DNA from 3 places in the Lysinibacillus sp. K60 genome. Region 2 is predicted to be linked to each of the others. Evidence: predicted binding sites of a transcription regulator. Region 2 holds the regulator's gene; each other region holds the start of a gene.

Region 1 (6,045 bases), on a different contig from region 2:
CTCCGTTTCTCAGTCCATCTTTCTATTTTGTGAATGACACAATGTAATCCCTAATTGGTGTGAAGATAAAGGTAATCAAATCTAATGGGCTAGGAATATGGATTTTCAGGGCAATCCCCATATTTAAAGCCGTTCCAATAAGAAGCAAAAAGGAGAATACAATCATGGCTTTTCTATCCTGTTGCTTTTTTAGCTTTGGAATAAAAATAAGCGCAATGATTATCGCGATGATCAAGATAGCTACGGCTAGTACCATTGCATTTATTCCTCCTTTGGCTTGTTTAATAATGAATTTTGCATCGTACCTGAACCTTGGGTAGTTACCTTTACATGAACTACCACTGCTAAATCTGGAAAAATGGAAGTCCAATCATCCTTGATTTTTTTCCACTGCTTAGGATCTGCCCGATGTAGGGCATCCCCAAATCCAAAAACATCTACTTCATATTGCTGTTGAATTTTCTCTACTGTTTTTTCTATGCGTTCATCAATTCCCTGGGCTGTTTTTTTGTTAACGTAATCAATCGATTTATTTTTGGTAAGATCGATATCACATTCGACCTCTCCAACATTCTGCTCTACATTAATATGAACATCGATTTTCGGTTTCCCGTTTTTAAATGACCCTTTCACCTTTGTAGTGGATTGGGTAATTTCAGTAGACAAGGTCCCTTTATTAGGACAGGCAATGATTTCTATCGTACTTTGAATTTTGTCATTAAGAAAACTAACACTTTTGCTTTCACTTTCAGTCAGTAGCCCTATATATTTATCTCCTTTAAAGACTGCTAAACCTGTATAACCTAATAGCACAGGTGCTTTAACACGTTGCACATTTGTTTGATCTACCCCTAATTTCTTATCGCCATGAATTTCAATAGCAGAAATTAATGCCCCTTTCTGCTTATTGCTTAACGTATTGACTAATTCATCAATATTAACAGCTATTGTGGAGCCCCAAGCCTTTTCAGAGACATCCAGGGAATTTAACATTTTATTAGCAGGAACTTTTTCGATGGGTGTTAGTACATTTAATACTTCCTTCGCTGTTGCTTCGTGAGACATAATGACGTCGAAATCCTTACGAAATTCATGGTCCCTTACAATTAAATCAAGTGCATCACTCATGCCTTCTTTAGCAAGATCTTCCCCTAAAACAACCACTTGAAGGTGGGCAAAATAGGGCTTTCGAGCAGCGATGGTCGTCATTTTTCGAATCGCCTCAAAGATGGTTTCGCCTCTCGAATGATAGCTAACGACAGGTGAGCGTTGAGTGGAAGCTTGTCGCACTGAGACTTCACTAGGATCGACAATTTGAACTGTAATTTCATATTCCTCATCTATTTTGTCAATGCCTAGTGCTACGACAATGGCTAATTCATTTAATTCTCGCTTACTCCAGCAACCACTTAACAGTAAAGTGAGGATACATAGTAAGCAAATCCAGTTTAATTTTGCCATATTCTATTCCTCATTTATCCTGAAGTTATTTCCTGCCTTTTACATTGATATAGTTATGTCCTCTAACAATATTTTTTTGATTGACTAAACGAGGTCGTGTAAGTAATTTTCTGCGCGGGAACAGCACAAATGCATCCTTCTGATCCTGTAATACCAACGGTGCGAATGGACTTAAATAAGGTACACCAAATGAACGAATGCTACATAGATGAAGAATAATTAGCATAATGCCAAACATTACACCGAATAAACCAAACATAGCAGCTAAAATCATTAATGGGAAACGTAGTACCCGAATCGTATTCGATAAGCCATAGGCAGGGAATAGGAAGCTGCAAATCGCTGTTAGGGCTACGATGATTACCATTACAGCGGAAACGACCCCTGCATCAACTGCTGCCTGACCAATAACTAAAGTACCTACAATGGATACCGCAGGACCGATTGTTCGAGGCATACGAAGTCCAGCTTCCCTTAAGACCTCAAAGGCAACCTCCATAATAAGCGCTTCTACCACTGCAGGAAAGGGTACGCCCTCCCTTTGTGAAGCGATGCTAATTAACATGGGTGTTGGTAGCATTTCTTGGTGGAAGGTAGTAATCGCTACATACAAGGATGGTGCTACTAATGCTAGACTGATACCAAAGAAACGCAATATACGTACAAGTGAGCTAATCATCCAATGCTGATAATAATCTTCTGCTGATTGTAAAAAGGATGTAAATAGCGCTGGTACGACTAAGACAAAAGGTGTGCCATCAACTAGAATCGCCACTTTGCCATCTAATAATTCACCTGCGATGACATCAGGACGTTCGGAGTTATAGACGGTTGGAAACATAGAGTTTTTTGAGTCTTGAATAAAATCCTCAATATAGCCACTTTCCAAAATGCCATCAATATTGATACGATCTAATCGAGCCAATACCTCTGCGACGATTTTGTCACTGGCGATGCCATTTATATACATCACCGCTACATCTGTTTGTGTCACATCTCCAATTACACGGGACTTAATCCAGAGATTCGGACTTTTTATTTTGCGACGAATGAGCGCTGTATTCGTACGCAAGGTTTCCGTAAATGATTCCCTCGGTCCGCGAATAACGGATTCCGTCGATGGCTCTGTGACAGCTCGATCCTTGGCACTTCTTGTACTTGTCACAATCCCCTCAGCAAAGCCATCTAATAAAATAACCGTTTCACCATTGAGAATAGCATTGTAGAGTGTTGTGAAATGCTCGATATTCGTGACATCGCCTACTGTTAAATAGGAATTCCGAACATATTGGTTAATTGTTGTTATTTCAATATCTTGTTCTTCTTCAATATTTGCCATCAGTTTATCGATAACAGAATCAGAAATAGTCGTTTTATCCGATAAGCCATCAATGGAAATTATGGCGAGGCTATGGGGGGCAGTCTCTCCAATCGCAATTTCCCGTATGATAATATCATTACTATGCCCTAGTGACTGTTGAATGATTTTTATATTTTTAGATAGGGAAGTATACAATAAATCGTTCGTTGTATGGGATGGGGAGGTCTCGTTATGGTTAGACATGGACATGTGTTTTCCTCCTCAATTGGTCGTTCATTACCTTTAGAATGGACAATTTTTTTGAGAGATAAACGAAAGAGATATGAAAAATCTAGCTATTTGTGGCAATATCACATCCCTTGCGACTTTTGTGTGTCTTGTTTGGGAATAAATAAAAAACAGTCTGTCCTTTCATCTATTGAAAGGACAGACTGCTTTATGTACGATAGTCGTATTGTAATTCATCTTTACTTGTATCAACATCAACATGTAAATTGTGATCGTTAAAGAACCAAAGATCTTTCTCATCAATATAATAGATAACACCATCAATTTCTGTCTGCACACCTATGGCAATAGGTTCCTCACGTGTCATGCCTAGTGAAAAGCCTTCATGAAACGGACTTGAGCCACCATAACGTGCATAAAAACGGATTGTATCACCAGGTTCAACTTCCATTTCATGTTTGAACCATTGTAGGGCTTCATCTGTCAATGCAATATTCATTTCAAATGCTCCTCTCTTCCTACAGCCATTTTACCTTTGGTTCGGTGCCGTTTTTAATACGAGCAATATTGGCACGGTGACGATAAATAATAAAGGTAAATAAAAAGGCTACCAAGATGCCTAATGCAAAGTCACCTGTTATAAAATAATAAACGATTGCATAGATAAGCGCTACTAAAGCGGCTATCATTGATGTTAAGCTGACGATTTTTGTGATTTTTAATGTCACAATAAAGGTAATAAATAGTAGGACAAAGAGTGGCCAAGAATAGCCTAATAATACACCCGCTGACGTTGCCACAGCTTTCCCACCACGGAAGTTGGCGAAGATTGGGAACATATGACCGATTACGGCGACAAGCCCCAGTAATAAAGGGTGGAGTGTAGTATCAGAGAAAACGGGAAGTGTCACGAGTAAGACAGCGGCAGTCCCTTTTAAGACATCCATTATCGTAACAATAATACCAGCCTTTTTCCCTAATGTTCTAAAAGTATTGGTTGCACCAAGATTACCGCTCCCGTGTTCACGAATATCGGTATTATAAAAAATTTTGCCTATCCATAATCCAGAAGGTATAGAGCCGATTAGATAAGCACATAAAATAATAAGTCCATTGATCATAGTTGGACTCCTTTCATTCATAGTCCATCACTTGGTACTAATAGTTTGTAACAAGTATTTTACACTTTTTCTTGCTAATCTACAATGTTAGAAGGAGATTTCATCCGAAGTCTTGAATCAATACAAAAGAGAATCTATTAGCGAGGACTTGGCTTTTAGACATAAATTTGTAGGAAGCGCTAAAACCTTTATAAAAATATAGGCAAAATGGCAATTTTGTCAATCGCTCATTCCTTTGGTAGAATAGAAGTCTAACTTTATCCTGTTTAATCGCAAGGCACGAGGTAGTGTGCTTCTATTTGCAAGCATCACAACTATATTTTGCAACTTAGTAGGCTTCAATGCGTCAAATGATGATGGAAGCTAGAAGCAGTCTGTCTTGCTCAAATACCAATTTTAAGCAACTGTTGAAGATGTTTACTATTGATAAAAATAATCAAAACTGTGAGCAAATTTTAAAATTTTATTGGACCTGTCGCTAGCTATTGACAGGAAATGCTATTATTAGTAGGATGAGAACATAAATAGAACATGTGTTTGTTTTTTGGAGGGGAATTTTTTTGACGAATAAACAGTCACCTAGCGTCTATAATGATGACGCTATACAAGTATTAGAAGGATTAGAAGCGGTACGCAAACGACCTGGCATGTATATCGGTTCGACGGATGGCCGTGGACTTCATCACCTTGTGTATGAAATCGTAGATAATGCGGTAGATGAAGCACTGGCTGGCTTTGGATCTCATATTATTGTCACAATTCATAAAGATCAAAGTATGAGTGTGCGCGACTTTGGACGTGGGATGCCAACCGGTATGCATAAAATGGGCAAACCGACACCAGAAATTATTTTTACTGTGTTACACGCTGGTGGCAAATTTGGTCAAGGTGGCTATAAAACAAGTGGAGGTTTACATGGTGTTGGTTCTTCCGTTGTGAATGCGCTCTCAACATTTTTAGAGGTGACAATTCATCGCGATGGTAAAAAGTATCGTCAACGCTTTGAGCATGGAGGACAGCCTGTCACAACACTTGAAAATATTGGGCAGACCAAGCAGACAGGAACGCTTGTTCATTTCCTACCAGATGAAACAATTTTCTCTGTCACAAAATTCAATTATGATACGTTAGCAGAACGATTACGCGAATCAGCCTTTTTATTAAAGGGCTTAAAAATTGAATTAATTGATGAGCGCGAGGAGGGCAAGAGCGATGTGTTCTTTTATGAGAATGGCATCGAGGCTTTCGTTGCGTATTTGAATGAGGAAAAAGATGTCCTTCATCCAGTAAAATATGTAGAAGGCGTACAGGATGAAATCGAAGTAGAGTTCGCTTTCCAGTATAACGATGGTTATTCAGAAACGATTTTATCATTCGTTAATAATGTCCGTACACGTGATGGTGGTACACATGAAACGGGTGCAAAGGCAGCATTGACACGTGTCTTTAATGAATATGCAAGAAAAATTGGCTTGTTAAAGGACAAGGATAAAAACCTTGAGGGGACAGATATTCGTGAGGGCTTAGCAGCGATCGTGTCTGTTCGTATTCCAGAGCATTTACTGCAATTTGAAGGACAAACAAAGGGCAAGCTTGGGACAAGTGAGGCTCGTTCTGCTGTGGATAGCGTAGTGTCTGAGCAAATTTTGTATGTGCTAGAGGAAAATGCAGAGTTATCAGCTTCTCTTGTTCGTAAAGCGATTCGAGCGCAGCAAGTGCGTGAAGCAGCTCGTAAAGCGCGTGAGGATGCACGAAATGGCAAGAAAAACAAAAAGGGTAGTACGATTCTATCTGGAAAATTAACGCCAGCTCAGTCACGTAATGCGGCAAAAAATGAGCTGTATTTAGTCGAGGGTGATTCTGCGGGTGGCTCTGCTAAACAAGGTCGTGACCGTACATTCCAAGCGATTCTGC
Region 2 (6,045 bases):
CTCTCCCAAGCTTTTTTATAGCTTGGTGATTGTCATTGTTGGACTTATTGTAGCTTATTTACTATTTTTATTTTTTACATCAAAAGGTGATTTGTCACGATTGACTGCAGAGGAACAGGCATTAACAACACAGCTTGATCAATTGCAGCAGGAGCTAGACGCACGACAAAGTGTCGATCAGGGTTCGTTGGAAGAGTCTGTGACTTTTATTCAAAGCGTTTCTTATCCTGTAACACCGTTAATTGATGAAACAAAAACTTTATTACCAACTCATTCCTATTTACGTAGCTATGTTTTCGGAGAGAACTCGGTGAATATTGAAGTGGATTTTGAAACGATGACAGATATATCGAAATATGTTGAGCGACTTTTAATGAGTAGCTATTTTACAGATGCTCAAATTAACACGGTCTCAAACTTTGAAATAGAGCTAGGTGAACAAAGGGAGTTAACACCCCAACAAAAATTTAAAGAAGTACCGCGATATTCAGTGTCTATCACAGCGACAATCGATTTTATGTATTTAGCTGGAGGACGACGCTCATGAATAAATTAACGAGTAGTAAAAATTCATCTATGATTTTGTTACTTGCGCTGATAGCTGCTATTTTATTTGCGCTGTATTATTATTTGCTGTCACCAAAATTGAATGAAGTGAATGAAAAAGAGAGTAATGTATTGCAGGTGCAGCAAGAATTAGCTAATGTCAAAGAACAACTAGCACAATTAGACAAGGAGCAGGGACAGCCTACTATCGATATATTAGCCTTAAGACAAAAGCTACCTGCCACAAGAGCCGTTGAAAAGATTATTCTTGATTTAGCTGAGATTGAAGAGGTGACAGGAACTCGTATACTGTCTTTAACGGTTCAAGGTGAGGGCGGCACTGTGACACCTTCTGATGTATCGAATGACCTCAATATGTTGGAGCAGGCTGAAGCAGAGGTCAATGGTGATCAGCAGAACAAGGAGAGTATTACACCGACTGCCTCTCTTTCGGAGGACTCTTTACCACCTAATTTAAAGCTTATTACTTTTATATTAGAGGTGGGTGCGCTTGATTTTAATTCTCTTGAAAGCTTTTTACAGGAGGTTGAACAATTAGAGCGTGTCATGAAAACCGATAAGATTGAATTTAAATTGCCTGGAGAGCAGGCACAGCTTGAGAAAGATGCGGATCTTACGTTAAAGGCAACAGTGCAAGTGACGACGTTCTATTACGAAGAACAACAATAACTTTATTTTATAGGCGCGCCATACTTTATTTGTATGGGCGCCTATTGGTTTAGGAGGACATGAAATTGGAAATGGCTTATACGATCTTTATTTTTTTATTTGGACTTGTCTTTGGGTCTTTTTATAATGTAGTTGGCTTACGTGTACCACAGAAGGAGTCGATTGTACATCCTCCTTCACATTGTCTGAAATGCCAGAGACGACTAACGGCGCTTGATTTAGTACCAGTTTTGTCTTATGTATTTTTAGGAGGAAAATGTCGGGGGTGTGGCAATAAAATTTCTTGGGTTTACCCAGTCATAGAATTAATGACAGGTGTATTATTTGCCTTTGCTTATTGGCAGCTAGGCTGGGGCATAGAATTGATAGTAGCGTTCTTTTTTATCTCCTTATTAGTTATTATCGTTGTGTCAGATTTGGCCTATATGCTAATTCCTGATAAGGTGTTAGTATTCTTTTTACCTGTGCTAGCTATTGGACGAGTGCTGTCACCATTAACACCGTGGTGGGACTCTCTTGTGGGTGCTGTGGTTGGCTTTGGCATATTATATATCATTGCTGTGCTATCAAACGGTGGCATGGGTGGAGGCGATATTAAATTATTCTTTTTAATTGGTCTCGTTCTGGGTACGATTGATACACTGTTAACGCTATTTTTAGCTGCAGTTATTGGTATGGTTGTCGGGATTACCATGTTATCGAAAAACAAACAGGGGAGAAAAACACCCATTCCGTTTGGGCCATCTATTGCATTGGCCGCAGTTATTGTTTATTTCTATGGCGATCTATTAATCAATTGGTATATAAGCTTTTGGTAATTGTTCAATTTTCAGGAATGTGGGGGGAAGCAAGTGAAACCGATTATTGGAATTACAGCCTTTGTTGAGGATGATTTATCCTCTCGATTAAATGTGGCATACAGCAAAAGCATCATTGAAGCTGGTGGAATTCCATTGATTATTCCAATTGGGATAGAAGAAGAGGCAGCACAGATTTTAGCCCTTACAGACGGATTATTATTATCTGGTGGTCATGATGTGCACCCATTTCTATTCGGGGCTGAGCCTTCATTAAAGCTTGGAAAAATTCATCCAGCGCGAGATACGATTGAGTTAGCATTAATTGAAGCCGCATTCCAACGGAAGATGCCTATTTTCGGGATTTGTCGAGGAATTCAAATACTAAATGTTGCTTTAGGTGGTACTTTATATCAGGATATTGATAGTGATCATTTTAGCACTAAATTACTTCAACATATGCAGCAATCAGGTCGAGCTGTAGCTACCCATTCTGTTCAGGTTATTGCTGACAATCTTTTAGCGACTATCGTTGAACAAGAGAAAATAGCAGTGAATTCATTTCATCATCAAGCGGTGAATGTTTTAGCAGAAAAATTAAAAGTAGCGGCAAAATCTAACGACGGTATTATCGAAGCGGTAGTTCATGAGGAGATGCCATTTTGCTTGGCTGTTCAGTGGCATCCTGAGGAACTAGCCATAGCAGGAGATGAGGGTGCGCAAAAGCTATTTTCAGCCTTTGTGGAAGCGAGCTTAAAATTTAAGAAGGAAGCTTAGAAGAGGCATTGTACAAAGAATCCAATCGTATGTGGATTCTTTTTTTGCGTAAAAAAGAGGATACATGCTCTTAGAAGGAACATAATCCTCAAAACCTGCTTTAATCGTTAATGTACACGTCTGTAAAGACCTACAACTTGTCCTAAAATAGAAACTTGATCGACAATAATAGGTTCCATAGAAGAATTTTCAGGCTGTAAACGGAAATGGTTTTTCTCTTTAAAGAAACGTTTTACAGTTGCTTCATCTTCAGCTGTCATAGCTACAACAATATCCCCATTATTAGCTGTTGCCTTTTGTTTTACAATGACTAAATCTCCATCTAAAATCCCAGCTTCAATCATTGATTCTCCCATAATTTCTAGCATGAACAATTGATCTTCACTTGTGCCGTACGTATCGGGTAATGGGAAGTATTCTTCAATGTTTTCAATTGCTGTAATTGGAGAACCAGCTGTAACCTTCCCGACAAGTGGAACATGGATCACCTGTTGCTTTTGGATGGATTCTTCAGGCTCTAAAATTTCAATTGCGCGTGGCTTTGTTGGATCTCGACGAATAAAGCCTTTTTGTTCTAATCGAGCTAAATGTCCATGAACAGTTGAACTGGAAGCAAGTCCAACTGCTTCACCAATTTCGCGTACTGATGGTGGATATCCTTTAGCTCGTACCTCTTCCTTAATGAAAGCTAAAATGTCCTCTTGTCTTTTCGAAACTTTTTTCATGAGTGCTCACCTCTTTTTTTCTAAAATCATTCTTCTTATTTGATAGTATAACAGAATGCGAACACGTATGCAAACATAGGTTCGAAAAGTGTTTGACAAAAACGTTTGTTCGCTTTATTATGGGAACATACATTCCGAACAAACATTCTTAAAAAGGGGGTAATGATTATGACATGGTTTAAGAAAAACACACATATCTCAATTTTAATAGGAGCTTGTTTATTATTTGCAGCATACCTTTACATTACTGATCCAGGAAAAGTTAGTTACGCAGAAATTCAAATCGAACATGGGGATAGCTTGTGGTCGTTAGCCGAGCAATATCGTGGTAAAATGAGTACTGATGATTGGATAAAGCTTGTAAAAACTGAAAATGAACTAGCAGATATTAAAATTGTAGCAGGAAAATCTCTAGTTATTCCTGTAGTGAGTGATCAAGCCAGTCCCATCAATACTATCGAAATTGCGAGAAATGAACAATGATAAATAATCAACTATCGGCTGTTGTCTATTGTCGCGTAAGTACCGAAAAAGAAACACAAAGCTCCTCATTAGAGCGCCAACAGGAAGAGTTGCTGCGCTATGCTACAGAGCAAGGCTATGCGGTGAAGGGCGTGTTCAAAGATCAACATAGTGGCTATGATGTAGAACGTGAAGGCTTACTAGAAATGCTTGATTTTATAAAAGATAAGAACATTAATGCTCTTTTTGTCCAAGATGAAACTCGTTTAGGACGAGGCAATGCAAGGATGGCTGTATTACATTTATTACAAAAGTCAGCAACTGACGTTTTTTCTATGCGTGATGCAGGCCCAGTCCAATTAAATGAAATGGATACGATGCTGCTTGAAATTTTAGCGATTGTAGAGGAATATCAGCGTAGAATTCATAATGCTAAAATTCGACGAGGTATGCGACGTGCTGTAGAAAACGGTTATCGTCCAGAAAATAATTTATCGAACCGAGGTAATCCGCAGGGGCAGGAGCGTAAAGATCTACCTGTAGAGGAAATTGTGAAGCTACGCAAACGTGGATTTACCTTTGAAGAAATTTCTATAACGCTTAGAGGGTTAGGCTTTGAGGTAAGTAAGGCGACTGTACATCGTCGTTTCCAAGAGCACCAAGAAAGATTAGCAGGAAAATAATATTCCTGCTAATTTTTTTTCTGTAAAAAACTACTGAAGGGAAGAAAAGCTTTCGATGATAACATGACTAGGCAGTTGGAAAGGGTGCTCTTTATTTATTCGATCATAAAACATGATGCCATTTAAATGATCGATTTCATGCTGTACAACGATGGCCCCATAGCCCTGTAACTGTACAATGATTTCATGTCCATCGATGTCATAAGCTTTGACTTTAATTCTCTCATATCTCGGTACAAAACCAGGAACAGGTCGATTTACAGATAGACAGCCTTCTCCCTCCGGTAGATAAATCATATTGATGGAATGACTTATTATTTTAGGGTTAAAGAGCATCATTTCTTGGTCATCAAAGAGTACAGCAAACATTCGTTTATCTACGCCAATTTGATTAGCAGAGAGTCCACTTCCAGGGCGAAGCTTATATTTTTTTGCTAGCGTTGGATTTTGGCTATTTTTCAGATATTGTAGCATGGCTAGGAGGGTATTTCGATCCTCAGTGGTCACTGGTATCGACACTTCTTGAGTTTGTTTTCTTAAAATTGCCGAGTGTTCTTTCACGAAGTCCTTCATTGTAATCATATAATTTGGGTGAAATTTAGTCATAAATAAACACCTCATCAATACGGCTATTAAGAACCTTAGCAATCTTAAAAGCTAATTCAAGAGTCGGATCATATTTATCATTTTCAATGCTATTAATCGTCTGTCTCACAACTCCACATTCTTTTGCAAGTGCAGCTTGTGTAATGCCTAATTTTTTTCTTAAAATTTTGATGATGTTCTTCAGAATTATCCCTCCATTTTGTCCAAAGTATTAGACATATACAATGGATGTCCAATTAATTGGACATTTCTTAGTGAAAAACAAAACAGTCAATTAAAGGGTAGAAATGGATTTCCGTTGCAGGCTACTTGCTTTCCTGTTGGCGAGCACTAAATCGCTTCCTCCGCTACCGCTCCGTTTAGAGTTTCGCCTGTTTCGCTATCCCACGGGAGTTAAGTAGCCCTCCACTCCAATCCATAAATATTTATCTTTTTTAGCAAATGTTTTCAGATAAAGTAAAGGTGTTCACTACTCTTTATAGAGGGGGGGACACGCATCACTTTTCCACATTGAAAATAAAAATCCCATCCCCCTAAGAATACAGATATTGGACTATTTGATTGCTCTGCTAGTATGAAGTAAAGACATTTTGCAGAATGGTTGATTGGAGAGGAGCCAGCGTCACAGATGAGACCCTTGAGCGAACGTAAGTGAGTAAAGCTGCGAAAGGACACTGGCGGAACGGAAAACACCGCTCGCCTTGTTAAAAGGTCTCATTCTACTAATGACATCATCTTTTTTCAACAACATGAAATGCC
Region 3 (6,045 bases), on a different contig from region 2:
GCATTACAAAATGACTTACAACTTTCTGCGATTGCAGCAAAAATTTTAGCAGCACGAGGCTGCGAAACAACGGCTGAGGCAGAAAGCTTATTGAATATGACTGAGGCAAATATCCATGACCCATTTCTTATGCATGGTATGGCTGAAGCGGTAGCACGAATTGAACAAGCACTAGAAAATGGTGAGAAAATTTTAGTGTATGGTGATTATGATGCCGATGGTGTGACAAGCACAACCGTTATGTTACATGTTTTACTAGATCTTGGAGCAGACGTCTCCTTTAAAATTCCGAATCGTTTTATCCATGGCTATGGTCCGCATGAAGCCCTATTTCGGGAGGCCTATGAAGAGGGTGTACAGTTAATCATTACAGTGGATAATGGTATATCTGGTATTGAGCCTATTCGAGTAGCGAAGGAGCTTGGTATGGATGTCATTGTGACAGATCACCATGAGCCAGGTGAGGAGCTACCACCAGCAGATATTATCCTTCATCCCCGAATACCAGAAGGGCAATATCCATTTGGCGAGCTAGCAGGAGTAGGGGTTGCCTTTAAGCTGGCACATGCTCTTTATGGTGAACTACCAAGCCATCTAATAGAATTTGTGGCGATTGGCACTGTTGCAGATTTGGTTCCGTTGGTGGACGAAAATCGCTATCTCGTGAAGCGGGGCATACAAGAAATGCGTCGTTCTCTTAGCCCATGGGTACAAGCGTTGTGTGACATAGCCAGTACAGAGCAGACGAAAATTACAGAAGAAACGATTGGCTTTTATTTTGGTCCACGATTGAATGCTGTTGGTCGACTAGGTGAAGCAGCTCCTGGTGTCGAATTATTAATGGCGGAGGATAATGCTAAAGCAACTGCATTGGCAAAAAAACTAAATGCCTGCAATACCGAGCGCAAAGATATTGTGAAAAGTATTACAGATGAAGCCATCGCACTGATTGAAGCAGATGAAAAAATCGGCAATTCCTTAGTTCTTGTTGTTGCTGGCGAGGGCTGGAACGCAGGTGTTGTAGGAATTGTAGCATCACGTCTCGTTGAACTGTATTACCGTCCAACGATTGTGCTGTCACTTGATCCCGAAAAGGGCATAGCAAAAGGATCTGCTCGAAGTATTGAAGGTTTTCATCTATATAATGAACTAGCTAAAAATCGAGATATTTTACCGCATTTTGGTGGACATCCTATGGCTGCAGGTATGACCTTATCATTAGAGCATGTGGATGAACTACGTACTCGCCTAGATGCTCAAGCAAGAGCCTGTTTAACAGAGGACCAATTAACACCTGTAGTGCATATTGATATACCGCTCAGCATAGACGAAATTTCAGCGGATGCTATTGAGGAAATTTCAACACTAGGACCATTTGGCACAGATTTTCCTAAGCCTGTGTATGTGCTGGAGGATGTAGAAATCGCCTCCATGCGTAAAATTGGAGCGGGCGAGAATCATATTAAAATGGAAATAACAAACGGCTATGACAAATTGGATAGTGTTGGTTTTAACAAAGGGCATTTACATGATGAATTAACGTATGGCATCAAAGTTTCCTTTATAGGCGATTTGCAAATTAACGAATGGCAGGGACGTAAAAAAGCCCAATTTATGATCGAGGATGTCCAAACTACAGAATGGCAGTTATTTGATATTCGTGGTATCCGTCAAACAGCTCGATGGCTGAATACGGTACCGAAGGACGTGGCTCGGTTTATCGCCTTTCGTCCAGAAACGATGACCTATTATCAATCATTAATCGGTGCACCTATTACACTGGTTGACCCAGTCCTTTCAAATATTGAACAAAGTGATTACATCGTGCTCTTAGACTTGCCACACAATGTTCAAAAGCTAGAGGCCGTTTTACAGAAGACAGCACCGTCACGTATTTATGCTCATTTTTATATGCCTGACTCGCAATACTTCAGCGGTCTACCTACTCGTGAGCAATTTGCTTGGTATTATAAGTTCTTGAAAAATCGACCAGCCTTTCCGCTTGATATGCATATCGCAGATTTAGCGAAGCATACGGGGTGGCCATTAGATACATTAAAATTTATGACACAGGTGTTTTTTGAGCTTGATTTTGTTAAAATGGAGGGTGGACTGACGACTGTCAACGTGAATGCTCCAAAACAAGCACTAACAGAGGCACCGTCTTACAAACAACGTTCAGAACAGATTGAAATGGAGCAAAAGCTTGTTTATGCTCCTTATATAGAATTAAAACAATGGTTTGATGAACGATTAACATAAACGGACGTATAACGTTTCGTAGGAGGAGCAAGAACATGGATTTAAAGCAATACGTTACAACGGTTGAAAACTGGCCAAAAGAAGGCATTACTTTCAGAGATATTACGACAATTATGGATAATGGGCCTGCCTACAAATATGCAACAGATCAAATTGTAGAATATGCTAAAGAAGTAGGTGCAGAAATTGTAGTTGGACCTGAAGCTCGTGGGTTTATTATCGGTTGCCCAGTAGCTTATGCGCTTGAAATTGGATTTGCACCTGTTCGTAAACCAGGTAAATTACCGCGAGAGGTTATTAGTGCCGACTATGGTTTAGAGTATGGAAAAGATACATTAACAATGCATCACGATGCGATTAAGCCTGGTCAAAAGGTGTTAATCTGTGATGATTTACTAGCAACTGGGGGAACAGTTGAAGCAACAGTGCGTTTAGTAGAACAATTAGGTGGTCAGGTAGTAGGCTGCGCATTCCTAATCGAACTTCAAGAATTAAATGGTCGCGAAAAGCTTGGCGATTTAAATATTAAAACACTTATTCAATATTAAGAGCATTGCAAAAAGCGCCCTACACTGTAGGCGCTTTTTTTATACTTCGTCATAGGCTTGAATAATTTTTTGCATTGTTCGCAATGTATCGTAGAAATCTGCGTATTTTTCGGTTCCAATATCCTCGATAATTCTATCTTGAATGCCTTGCCAAATAGGCGCGGCTTCATGCAACTTTTCTAATCCTTTTTCAGTGAGCGTAATTTTTTTTGTGCGAGCATCATTTGTATCTCGTTTTAATTCAACATAGCCATGTTGCTTTAATAGATTAATATTACGTGTTACAGTGGTTTGATCGAGTTGCAAAATTTCACCTAAACGGCTGATTGAGACAGCTTGTTGAAGGTCGATATGAGCAAGCATCGAATATTGTGTAACCTTTAAACCAGTAGGCTGTAGCAGCTTATCATATAATTGCGTGACAACCCTTGTTTTTTTTCTAAGGTTTGCACAAACACAAATTTGTGTATAATCAATATCTTTAAGTTGTTTCTTCATCGACAGTACTCCTTTAAGGGGATTCTACTAACTATAAGTATACACCCAATAACTAGAAATTCCTTCTTGACAGCTTTATGAACGATTACTATGATTATACATGTATATACATATAAATAAAATAAGCAGACTTAAACATGTATATACATGTTTTGTAGTCTATCAAAGAAAAGAAGGTGTTGAGGTGAAGCGTGTTCATTATAGTTGGTTTATTTTAATCGTCACATTTTTCTCGATAATTGTCGCAGGGATTACGATGTCATCATCTGGCGTGTTTATCGAACCTCTTGAAAAAGAATTTCACTGGGATCGTTCAACCATTGCATTAGCTTTTGCTGTAAGTTTGTTTTTATATGGCATATCTGGACCATTTATGGCTGCGTTGCTTGAAGTTATAGGCTTAAAGAAAATGATGCTAGGTGCCATGGCAACTTTAGTATTAGGAATGACTTTAACATTTTTGATGAGTGAATCCTGGCAGCTAATCATTATTTGGGGGGGCATTATTGGTCTTGGGGCAAGTCTTTTTTTAACTGTCCTTAGCCCATATGTGGCGAATCATTGGTTTGTAAAACGTAGAGGGTTAGCGGTTGGTATTTTAACGGCAAGTACAGCCACGGGCCAGTTAATTTTATTACCAGTTCTAGCTATCATTATTGAACACTATTCTTGGCGATGGGCCATCACATTAATGCTACTCCTTAGTATCATAATGCTTTTCATGATTGCACTTTTTATAAAAAATAGACCTCAGGATATAGGATTAACTCCTTATGGACAAGAGGAGGCTATAGAGGAACAACCAATACAGCAAAAGAAGAATCCAATAGCTATGGCTTTTAAAGGTTTATTTGAGGCGATTAAGGTTAAAGCATTTTGGCTCTTAGCAGGTAGCTTTTTTATTTGTGGGCTATCGACAAGCGGATTAATTGGGTACTCATTTTGTTTCTTATTGTATTAGCTTTGGCGTTCCTTTAGTCACTGCCGCATCATTCCTTTCTTTTATGGGCATTTTTAATTTATTAGGTACAACTGCGTCTGGCTGGTTATCTGATCGCTTCGATAATCGGTGGTTATTGTTTTGGTATTACCTGTTAAGAGGCGCATCTCTATTATTGCTTCCTTACGCACTCGCACAAGGATCATATGTTTTATTAACGATTTTCACGATCTTTTACGGACTAGATTGGATTGCTACAGTGCCACCAACCATCAGTATGACACGACAAATTTTTGGTATGCAAAAAAGCAGTATTATCTACGGCTGGATATTTGCTTCACATCAAGCAGGAGCGGCGGTTGCTGCGTATGGTGGAGGGTTAATTTATAAATTTTTTAACGCTTATACATGGGCTTTTTTCCTTGCAGGAATGTTTTGTGCAATGGCCAGCTTATTCGTTATCATTGTTAAAAAACAAACACCTCAGCCAGCATAAACAAATATAAGTTGAACCTCGGTAAGATGAGGTTCAACTTTTTTAATAAAGAATCTTTTGACATAGCACAAACAAAAGTTTATAATATAAACAAATATAATAAAAGGTGATGCTATGAATGAAAGAGAACAGGCGGTGCTTGCTTTAATTCGCCAGAATCCGTTTATGTCTCAGCAAGAAATGGCAGATGCAATGAATCTGTCGCGTCCTGTGCTTGCTAATTTAGTGTCTAGTTTAACGAAGCAAGGAAAAATTGTAGGTCGTGCTTATATATTACCCGAAGAAAATGAAATTATTTGCATCGGTGGAGCTAATTTAGACCGCAAATTCCATGTCAAGGGCAATGTTCAATTTGGAACATCTAACCCAGCCAGTTCTTCCTTTAGTGTAGGTGGTGTTGGTCGAAATATTGCTGAAAACTTAGGCAGATTAAACCACCAAGTGACGTTACTGACAACGGCAGGTAAGGATGCTGATTGGCAAGTGATCCAAGAGGCTTCGGAATCCTTTATGAATCTACGTTATGTAGAGCAGCTTGCAGAGGCTACTACAGGCTCTTATACTGCCATCATGGATGAACAAGGTGAGCTAGCACTAGCTGTAGCAAATATGGAGGTTTACGACCTTCTGTTACCTACCTTGTTGAAAAAACATGAAACAATGCTTGTAAACGCGGGCTGTTTTATTTTGGATTTAAACTGCCCAAAAGAAACAGTAGCGTATATCCAGCAAGTAGCCATTGCTCGTGATATTCCACTTGTCATTGTGCCAGTATCTTCGCCCAAAATGAATCGACTACCTGAAACATTACAAGGCGTAACTTGGTTTATTTGTAACACAGATGAAGCGGAAACGATTGTTGGACATAAAATTGAAAACGCTACCCATTATGAAAAAGCTTTACAACAGCTCCTACAATTAGGTGCGGAGCATGTCATTATCACGGCTGGCAGCAAGGGCGTTTATGCAGCGTCTACAACGATTGCCCCTCGTCATTTTGCCGCTAAAGTAATTGACAAAATTGAAGATGTCACAGGAGCAGGAGATGCCTTTGTCAGCGCTGTCATACACAGTTGGCTGACTGGACAATCTTTTGAGACATGTATTGATGCTGGATTAACCAATGCAAAAAATACATTGGCATCTCCTTATACAGTAAGACCTGAATTATCAGTAGATTTGTTGAAAAATGAAATGGAGGAATAACAACATGAAAGATTTCATCGTATTATCAGAAGAAGTAAAAGCAGGACAAGCAAAAGGTCTACCAATCGTTGCATTAGAATCAACAATTATTTCAC

The links. The regulator LexA, encoded in region 2, represses DNA repair genes until DNA is damaged. The targets are predictions, from matches to a motif close to CGAACATATGTTCG.
Region 1: a site for LexA is predicted at 4,658-4,671, ahead of parE (DNA topoisomerase IV subunit B). Genes of this name have one in related genera too.
Region 3: a site for LexA is predicted at 4,813-4,826, ahead of HCH28_RS04245 (carbohydrate kinase). Genes of this name have one in related genera too.

What each region holds. Positions count from the first base shown of each region.
Region 1 covers NZ_JAASJR010000012.1:15,528-21,572, reverse strand. The annotation lists gene HCH28_RS20550 (hypothetical protein) at 23-256, opposite strand; gene HCH28_RS20545 (Ger(x)C family spore germination protein) at 262-1,461, opposite strand; gene HCH28_RS20540 (spore germination protein) at 1,487-3,031, opposite strand; gene HCH28_RS20535 (HesB/YadR/YfhF family protein) at 3,219-3,509, opposite strand; gene plsY (glycerol-3-phosphate 1-O-acyltransferase PlsY) at 3,529-4,131, opposite strand; gene parE (DNA topoisomerase IV subunit B) at 4,692-6,045, shown strand, end outside.
Region 2 covers NZ_JAASJR010000003.1:38,820-44,864, forward strand. The annotation lists gene HCH28_RS07470 (PilN domain-containing protein) at 1-547, shown strand, start outside; gene HCH28_RS07475 (hypothetical protein) at 544-1,236, shown strand; gene HCH28_RS07480 (prepilin peptidase) at 1,302-2,054, shown strand; gene HCH28_RS07485 (gamma-glutamyl-gamma-aminobutyrate hydrolase family protein) at 2,088-2,810, shown strand; gene lexA (transcriptional repressor LexA) at 2,918-3,535, opposite strand; gene yneA (cell division suppressor protein YneA) at 3,704-4,018, shown strand; gene HCH28_RS07500 (YneB family resolvase-like protein) at 4,015-4,680, shown strand; gene def (peptide deformylase) at 4,711-5,286, opposite strand; gene HCH28_RS07510 (helix-turn-helix transcriptional regulator) at 5,279-5,470, opposite strand.
Region 3 covers NZ_JAASJR010000002.1:91,724-97,768, forward strand. The annotation lists gene recJ (single-stranded-DNA-specific exonuclease RecJ) at 1-2,262, shown strand, start outside; gene HCH28_RS04230 (adenine phosphoribosyltransferase) at 2,298-2,810, shown strand; gene HCH28_RS04235 (MarR family winged helix-turn-helix transcriptional regulator) at 2,850-3,308, opposite strand; partial or broken gene HCH28_RS04240 (MFS transporter) at 3,493-4,744, shown strand; gene HCH28_RS04245 (carbohydrate kinase) at 4,859-5,950, shown strand; gene HCH28_RS04250 (pseudouridine-5'-phosphate glycosidase) at 5,955-6,045, shown strand, end outside.